One region of the Aminobacter sp. LjRoot7 genome, then DNA from elsewhere that is predicted to be linked to it. Evidence: riboswitches for the same ligand, from Rfam matches in the RefSeq annotation. Region 1 holds a riboswitch; the other holds the start of a gene.

Region 1 (4,238 bases):
AGCTTCTGACCGAGCAGGCCGGCTTCGCGCCCGAAGACATCATCTTCGACCCCAATATCTTCGCTGTCGCCACCGGCATCGAGGAGCACGACAATTACGGCGTCGACTTCATCGAGGCCACGCGCGAGATCACCGAGACCCTGCCGCATGTCCATATCTCGGGCGGCGTGTCGAACCTGTCGTTCTCGTTCCGCGGCAATGAGCCGGTGCGCGAGGCCATGCACGCCGTGTTCCTGTATCACTGCATCCAGGCGGGCATGGACATGGGCATCGTCAATGCCGGCCAGCTCGCGGTCTATGAATCGATCGACCCGGAGCTGCGCGAGGCCTGCGAGGATGTCGTGCTCAACCGGGCGCCCAAGGCCGGCGGCACCGCCACCGAGCGGCTGCTGGATTTGGCCGAACGCTACAAGGGCACGGCCGGCAAGGAGGCCAAGGAGCGTGACCTCGCCTGGCGCGACTGGCCTGTCGAGCAGCGCATCAGCCACGCGCTGGTCAACGGCATCACCGAGTTCATCGACGCCGACACCGACGAGGCGCGGCTGAGGGCCGAGCGTCCGCTGCATGTCATCGAAGGCCCGCTGATGGCCGGCATGAATGTCGTCGGCGACCTGTTCGGCGCCGGCAAGATGTTTTTGCCGCAGGTCGTCAAGTCGGCCCGCGTCATGAAGCAGGCGGTCGCCGGTCTTTTGCCGCACATGGAGGCGGAGAAGGCAGCCAACGCCGCCAACGGCATCGACAATGGCGAGCGCCAGACCGCCGGCAAGATCCTGATGGCGACGGTGAAGGGCGACGTCCACGACATCGGCAAGAACATCGTCGGCGTCGTGCTCGCCTGCAACAATTACGAGATCATCGACCTCGGCGTCATGGTGCCGGCAACCAAGATCCTGCAGGTCGCGAAGGACGAGAAGGTCGACATCATCGGCCTCTCCGGCCTGATCACGCCGTCGCTCGACGAAATGGCGCATGTCGCCGCCGAAATGGAGCGCGACGGTTTCGACATCCCGCTGCTGATCGGCGGAGCCACCACCAGCCGCGTCCACACGGCGGTGAAGATCCATCCGCGCTACAGCGCCGGCCAGACCGTCTACGTCACCGACGCCAGCCGTGCGGTGGGCGTCGTGTCGAACCTTTTGTCCGCCGAGACCAAGGGCGGCTACGTCGAACAGGTGCAGGCCGAATACAAGAAGGTCGCCGACGCCCATGCCCGCTCGGAGGCCGACAAGCAACGGCTGCCGCTGGCCAAGGCCCGCGCCAATGCGCACAAGGTCGACTGGAGGTCCTACACGCCGCCGAAGCCGTCCTTCCTTGGCACCAAGGTATTCGAGAACTGGGACCTGGCCGAGCTCGCCCGCTACATCGACTGGACGCCGTTCTTCCAGACCTGGGAGCTCAAGGGCCGCTACCCCAAGATCCTCGAAGACGAAAAGCAGGGTGCCGCGGCGCGCCAGCTGTTCGAGGATGCGCAGGCGATGCTGAAGAAGATCATCGACGAGAAGTGGTTCGCACCCAAGGCCGTCATAGGCTTCTGGCCGGCCAATGCCGTCGGCGACGACGTCAGGCTGTTCACCGACGAGGCGCGCAAGCAGGAGCTTGGCACGTTCTTCACCTTGCGCCAGCAGCTGACCAAGCGCGACGGCAAGGCCAATGTCGCGCTGGCCGATTTCATCGCCCCTGCCGACAGCGGCAAGCCGGACTATCTCGGCGGCTTCGTCGTCACCGCCGGCATCGAGGAGGTAGCGATCGCCGAGCGCTTCGAACGCGCCAATGACGACTACTCCTCGATCATGGTCAAGGCTCTGGCCGACCGTTTCGCCGAGGCCTTCGCCGAACGCATGCACGAGAAGGTGCGCAAGGAGTTCTGGGGCTACGCGCCGGATGAAAATCTCGCGCCCGACGACCTGATCGGTGAGCCCTATCGCGGCATCCGTCCGGCGCCGGGCTATCCCGCCCAGCCCGACCACACCGAAAAGGTGACCTTGTTCCGCCTGCTCGATGCCGAGAAGAATGCCGGCGTCAGCCTCACCGAGAGCATGGCGATGTGGCCGGGCTCGTCGGTGTCGGGCATCTATCTTGCCCACCCCGAGAGCTACTATTTCGGCGTCGCCAAGGTCGAGCGCGACCAGGTCGAGGATTATGCGCGGCGCAAGGACATGACCATCGCCGAGGTCGAGCGCTGGCTCGGGCCGATCCTCAACTACGTGCCGGCCTCGTTCGCCGAAGCGGCCGAATAGCAACACACTGACTTCACACGGGCTCTGTCGCCTTTGCGCTGAGCCCGTGTCGTTTTCATGCTCGTGCCCGGCCACCGTTCCGTGGTCTGATCCGGTCATGTTCAAGGTGCTGCTTCGAGTTGTGAGACGAAGCGGAGAATTGGGAAGCCGGTGAGATACCGGCGCTGCCCCCGCAACGGTGGCGGAGTTATTGTTTCGACGGGAGACCACTGGGCCGGCCGGCCTGGGAAGGTGTCGAGACAGTCCGAAAGGACAGCTCCGGAGCCCGGAAACCAGCCTTGAACCTGAAACAACTCGACTGATCGCGGTGGGCGGTCAAGAGGCGGATCGTTGCTGCGCGGACCTTGCGTCCGTAGGGCAGTCGTTCTTCCCGACATCACCACCAGTTCAGTCCTTGGTGCGAGGACAGGACATGGACACGAAGAATGAGATGCTGAGCCTGCTGCGCGGCCGCCGCGACGGATTCAGCCTGGAACAGCCCTTTTACATCGACCCGGATTTCTTCCGGCTCGACATGGAGCTCATCTGGTATCGCGACTGGCTGTTTGTCGGCCATGACTGCGAACTGGCCAAGCCGGGCAGCTTCTTCACCGTCCAGGTCGGCGATTATCCTGTTGTGCTGGTCCGCGACCAGAGGGGCGAGCTTCGCGCCTTCCACAACTCCTGCCGCCACCGCGGCAGCCGGGTCTGCGCGACGGAAAAGGGCACGGCGGCCAAGCTCGTCTGCCCTTATCACCAGTGGACCTATGAGCTCGACGGCCGGTTGCTGTTCGCGCGCCAGATGGCGGAGGGTTTCGACAAGAGCCAGTTCGGCCTGAAGCCGGTCGCCTGTGAATCCGTCGGCGGTTACATCTTCATCTGCCTCGCTGACGAGCCGGCCGATTTCGCGCCGATGCGGGCGATGGTCGAGCCCTACCTGTTGCCGCACCGGTTGCGCGAGGCGAAGGTCGCCTTCGAAAGCACCATCGTCGAGAAGGGCAACTGGAAGCTGGTCTGGGAAAACAACCGCGAGTGCTACCACTGCGCGGGCAACCACCCTGAGCTCTGCAAGACCTTTCCCGAGGCGCCGAACGTTACCGGCGTCAACGGTGCTGAGAGCGATCCCGAGATGCTGGCGCACTGGGCAAAGTGCGAGGCTGCCGGGCTGCCGAGCAAGTTCCGTATCGATGCCGGCGGCCAGTACCGCGCAACGCGCGCGCCGCTGCTGCGCGACGCGGTGAGCTACACCATGTCTGGCAAGCGCGCCGTCAAGCGCAACCTTTCCGACAGCGTCTCGGCGGACAAGATCGGCACGCTGCTGCTCTATCACTATCCCACGACCTGGAACCACGTGCTCGGCGACCATGCCGTCACCTTCCGCGTGCTGCCGATCAGCGCCACGGAAACGGCCGTCACCACCAAATGGCTGGTTCACAAGGATGCCGTCGAAGGCGTCGACTACGACCTTGCCGAACTGACCCATGTCTGGACCGAGACCAACGACCAGGACCGGCGCATCGTCGAGGAAAATGCCTTTGGCATCAAATCGCCGGCCTATGAGCCCGGACCCTATTCGGAGGAACACGAGGGCGGCGTGATGCAGTTCATCGAGTGGTATGCCGGCTTCATCGAGCCGCGGCTGGCCGATGGCGGCAAGCCGGCCCTGCGCAACGTTGCCTGATCAGGAGGGAGCTGTGAACGCGATGTCCGATCTCGGCCTTTACCGCAACCTCGACGAAATGGTGCCCTGGAACGACAGGCTCCAGGTGCTGGAGGTCATCGGCGTCACCGACGAGGCGCCCGACGTCAAGACCTTCACCTTCCGCTCGGACAACCAGACCTGGTTCCGCTACAAGCCCGGCCAGTTCGTGACGCTCGAGCTTCCGGCCGAGCCGGCGCCCGTCATGCGCACCTACACACTGTCGTCCAGCCCATCGCGGCCGTTCTCCATCGCCGTCACGGTCAAGGCGCAAGCCGGCAGCATCGGCACACGCTGGATGTTCGACCATTTGAAGCCGGGCG
Region 2 (4,238 bases), on a different contig from region 1:
CGGTGAGCGAAAGCAGGAACAAAACAGTGGCCAGGATGGCAAGAACGGCCAGCACCAGCCTGTAGCGGGAGATGTCGCTCATCTGGCGCCTCCCGTGGCCTGCCCGGCGGCATCACGCAGCAGGCGGGCGGCTTCGAGCGTGAAGGGCGCGCCGCAGATGGTGTAGCGCGATGGCACCGCCACAGCCCTGCCCTGCTCGGCAACCGCCCGATATGCCGGGTGGACGAAGTTTTCCTGGGCCAGTGCCGGAGCGCCATAGTCTTCGCTGCCACCGGTGACGAGATCCGGTTTGCTCAGCACCAGCATCTCCAGCGGCAACCGCGCCGTGCCGCTGAGGCCCAGCTTGTCGGCGACATTGACCAGCCCTGACAGCTTGACGATCTCGTCGACGAGCGTTCCGGCACCTGATGTGTAGCTGTTGGCATAGTAGGTTGCGACCGTCTTGTGCGAGGCGCCTCCCTCACCCAATTCGGCGACGCCACGATCAAGCGCGGCGACAAGCTCGGCCGCCCGCTCGCGCCGCTCCAGCACCTCCCCCATGCGCAGGATGTTGGTCCTGATGTCGGCGATGGAGCTGTCGGGCGCGAATTCCTCGACCCTGATGCCCAGGCGCCTCAGCAGCGCCACCGTCGTCCGCGTCGTGTAGGTGCCGGCGAGCACCAGATCCGGCTGCATCAGGAACACCTCCTCGGCGAGCCCATGATTGACCGCAAGGCCCTTGGCCCGGTCGGCCAGCACCGATGTGTTGGGATCACTTGCGAGATAGGAGACCGAATGCAACTGCCCCTCGCCGGCAACAAGTATCGCCAGCTGATCGGTGCAGACATTCATCGACACCACGCGCTCCGGCGGTTCGGCGGCCGCCGGCACGGATGCACCGGACACTGCCGCCAGACCTGCGAGGGCGGGCAGCCACGCTCGAAAACGAGCGCGGCCGAGACGATTGGTGGGCATGTTACCTCTCATCAGAACACACGCGTGAAACTCAGATTGAAGCTTCGGCCCGGCGCGCGATAGTTGGTGACAGTCGAATAGTGTTCGTCGAACAGGTTCTCGACCGAAAACTTCAGGCTCGACCGCTCGTCGAAAGTGTAGTTGGCGGCGAAATCCACCGTCACATATTCCGGCAGCTTGACGGTGTTGGCAGCATTTGCGTAGCGCGCCGCGCCGTAGAGCAGCTTGGCGGTAAGGTCGAGGCTGTCTGTGGCAGTAAAGCTCACCTCGGCCGCAGCCTTGAAGCGGTCGCGATAGGGGATGTAGCGGCCATTGTCCTGGTTCTTCGGCGAGCGGTAGTCGATCGAAACCTTGCCGCTCCAGCGGTCGTTGAACTCGTGCGACAGGCTGGCCTCGACACCAGTCACCTTGGCGCGTGCGACATTGAACGGCAGGTAGGTCGGCGGGTTGGAGGCGATCGCGTCGGTCAGCCAGGTCTGGTAGAAGGCGACGTCGAGAACGGTCCCGTCGCTCGGCCGCCAGTTGATGCCGATCTCATAGGACCGCGACTTTTCCGGCTTCAGGTTCGGGTTGGAGTAGTTGGGGTAATAGAGATCGTTGAAGGTCGGCGCGCGGAATCCGGTGCCGTACGAGGCGCGCGCCACTAGCTCGGGAACGATCTCGTAGCTGGCACCGATGTTGTAGGTGGTGGCGCCTCCAAACTGTTCGTTGTGGTCGTAGCGCAGGCCGCTGTCGATCGTCAGCGCGCCATATTCGAGCGAATACTGGCCGAACACCGCTGCAAGATCGCGCGAATTGACGCCGAAGTTGACAGTCGAATCCACCTGTTCGCGATAAGCCTCGGCACCGCCGATCAGGACATGCCTTGCTTCACGTGTTTCGAAGGACTTTTCCGTCGAAGCGAAGATGCCGTAGCGTTTGGTGTCGAACTCGTTGCTGCCGACGACGCCGTCGCGGAAATTGGTCGAATAGTCGAGGCTGCTGGAAAGCTCGACGGTCGAGTTCCAGCTGTCGGAATGCTTCAGCCGCGCACCGATCTTGCCGGCGAAGGTGTCGGTGTCGACTTCATTGGCGGAGGGGGCAGAGGCGTCGTACTGGCTGCGGCCGCGCGAGAACAGGCCGTCGGCATAGAGCCTGCCCCAGCCATATTCCTTGGCGGCAGCGAAGTTGAGCGAGCCCTGGAGGAACCCGTCGTCATCGGGTTCATGTCCCCAAGCCAGCGGTGTGGTGAAGTCGTAGCCGCGCGTGCCAAGGATACTGCCGCCGACGGAGTAGTCGATACCATCAGCAGTGCGGCCGCGCAGATCGCCTGACACAGATCCGCCCCAGGGATACGTGACGCCAGTCGTGACGCTGCCGCAGGCATCGCGGCCGTCGGCGCATTGGCCGCCCTGTTTGGTGATGATGTTGATGACGCCGCCGATTGCATCGGCGCCGTATTGGGCCGAGTGCGGCCCCTTGGCGATCTCGATGCGCTCGATCGTTGACAGCGGGATATTGAAGATCGAGCTCGTGCCGCTGGTAGCGGAAGCCGTTCGGATGCCGTTGACGAGCACCAGCGTCTGCCCGGCCGACATTCCGCGCAGATACACGTTCGAGGCCGACCCCTGGCCGCCATAGCCGATGATCGAAACGCCGGCGTAGCGCTTGAGCAGCGACGGCAGGTCGGGCGCCGACGACTTGGCGAGTTCCCGCTCGTCGATGACGGTAACCGACGATGTCGATCGCACAAGCGCAGTCTCGCGGCGCAACGGCGTGGTGACGACGAGGCGCGGCAGCACGGTCACGTCCCCGGTCGCGGGCAGCTGCTGCGCGTGGGAGGATGTTGGAATTGCCAGCGCCATGGCGCTCGCGGCTAAAGTCAGTTTCTGCATTTCTGCCCCCAAATGGTTTGGTGGGCGCGACAAGGATCGCACCCGGTTTCCAAACCGCAGGCAAGACAGGTCGGCAGGCAGACTTTGGGACAAGATTGACCCGACGGCCTTCCGCATGCGGCAACACTTTCGATGTCACCGCCACGAGCGACCGCGCCTGACCACACCCCGTGGACAAGCATGGGTGACTGGAACGGGCAGGTCTCCTGACTTCCGTGTCACAGCCTTTTTCCGCCTTCCCGAACGCGCGAATGCGTTCAGTGGCATGATGGAAGAGGCTCAACGGTTACAGTTGCGGGGGCAGTCGCGGATTTGGCCTTCGGCCTCACCGTGTTCCCTTTTCATCCGCCTCTCGGCGGAACCGATTCCGAGGTGGACGCTACTCAGGGATGCCGATGCTTGTCAATCGCGATCATGCGATAGGTCGTAAAATATATTTATTTTCAATTAGATAGGACTTCTGCAGATTGCCGTCAGAATGGCGGAAGATGACCTAGGGCAGTCAAACTAGATTGCCTCGACGATGGTTGCGCACCGGCCAACGACATGATCGTTGGCCGCGTCGGTATCATCGGCTCATGCTTTAGCCGAGCAAGGTCCTTGTCAGCGCATGATCCTTGTCGGCGAGCCCGTCGATGACACTGAAATGATGCCGGTCGGGTTCGACCACGGTCGCCGTCGCCGCACCAAGCCCGGTCCAGATATTGGCGAGCAATGCGTTCTGGCGCAGGAACTCGGCGCGCTCGCCGCCGCCGACCCAGCAGGTGATGCGGACGTTGTCCACTGGCCGCAGCAGCGCCGGGCTTTCGGCCAGCGCCTCGGCCTCGTCGATGTGAAGCGTCTTGTTCATGCCGGTGTTGACCAGCGGCCTGAGGTCATGGACGCCCGAGAGTGAGACCACATGGCGGATGCGAGACTGGACTTCGGGCGCAAGCGGCGAAGCAGCCGCGACCATCCGCGACACCAGGTGTCCGCCGGCGGAATGGCCGGTCAGCATGATCGGGCCGTCGACCAACGCGGCTGCCTGGCCGATCGCAGCACCTACCTCGCGTACGATTTCGCCGATCCTGACTTCTGGGCACAAGGTGTAGGACGGCATCGCTACCGCGTAGCCGCTGTCGATGGAGCCCTTGGCGAGATGCGACCAGTAGCTCTTGTCGAGCGCCATCCAGTAACCGCCGTGCACGAACACCGCCAAGCCCTTCGGCTTGCCTTCAGGCAGGAACAGATCGAACCGGTTGCGCGGCTTGTCGCCATAGACGATGTCGAGCTGCGCCCTACCGGCCGCCGTCTGGGCCTCGCGAAACGACTGCGCCGGCTCCACCCACGCAGCAGGCCAACGGTCGCCACCGGCGATGTTGGCGCCATTGGTGTAGGCGTTGTCCCAATCGGCGATACGGCGTTCGAGCA

What was found. Region 1 has a riboswitch for cobalamin ahead of ACSQ3E_RS16075 (aromatic ring-hydroxylating oxygenase subunit alpha). Riboswitches for the same ligand answer to the same signal wherever they lie in the genome.
Region 2: it holds a riboswitch for cobalamin, as region 1 does, so the genes downstream of both, ACSQ3E_RS25470 (TonB-dependent receptor domain-containing protein) here and ACSQ3E_RS16075 (aromatic ring-hydroxylating oxygenase subunit alpha) in region 1, are expected to answer to the same signal.

Annotation. Positions count from the first base shown of each region.
Region 1 covers NZ_CAXUPX020000005.1:122,880-127,117, reverse strand. Annotated here, with positions in the region: gene metH (methionine synthase) at 1-2,237, shown strand, start outside; cobalamin riboswitch at 2,325-2,532, shown strand; gene ACSQ3E_RS16075 (aromatic ring-hydroxylating oxygenase subunit alpha) at 2,650-3,897, shown strand; gene ACSQ3E_RS16070 (2Fe-2S iron-sulfur cluster-binding protein) at 3,920-4,238, shown strand, end outside.
Region 2 covers NZ_CAXUPX020000011.1:114,539-118,776, forward strand. Annotated here, with positions in the region: gene ACSQ3E_RS25460 (FecCD family ABC transporter permease) at 1-82, opposite strand, end outside; gene ACSQ3E_RS25465 (ABC transporter substrate-binding protein) at 79-954, opposite strand; gene ACSQ3E_RS25470 (TonB-dependent receptor domain-containing protein) at 966-2,828, opposite strand; cobalamin riboswitch at 3,008-3,209, opposite strand; gene ACSQ3E_RS25475 (alpha/beta hydrolase) at 3,412-4,238, opposite strand, start outside.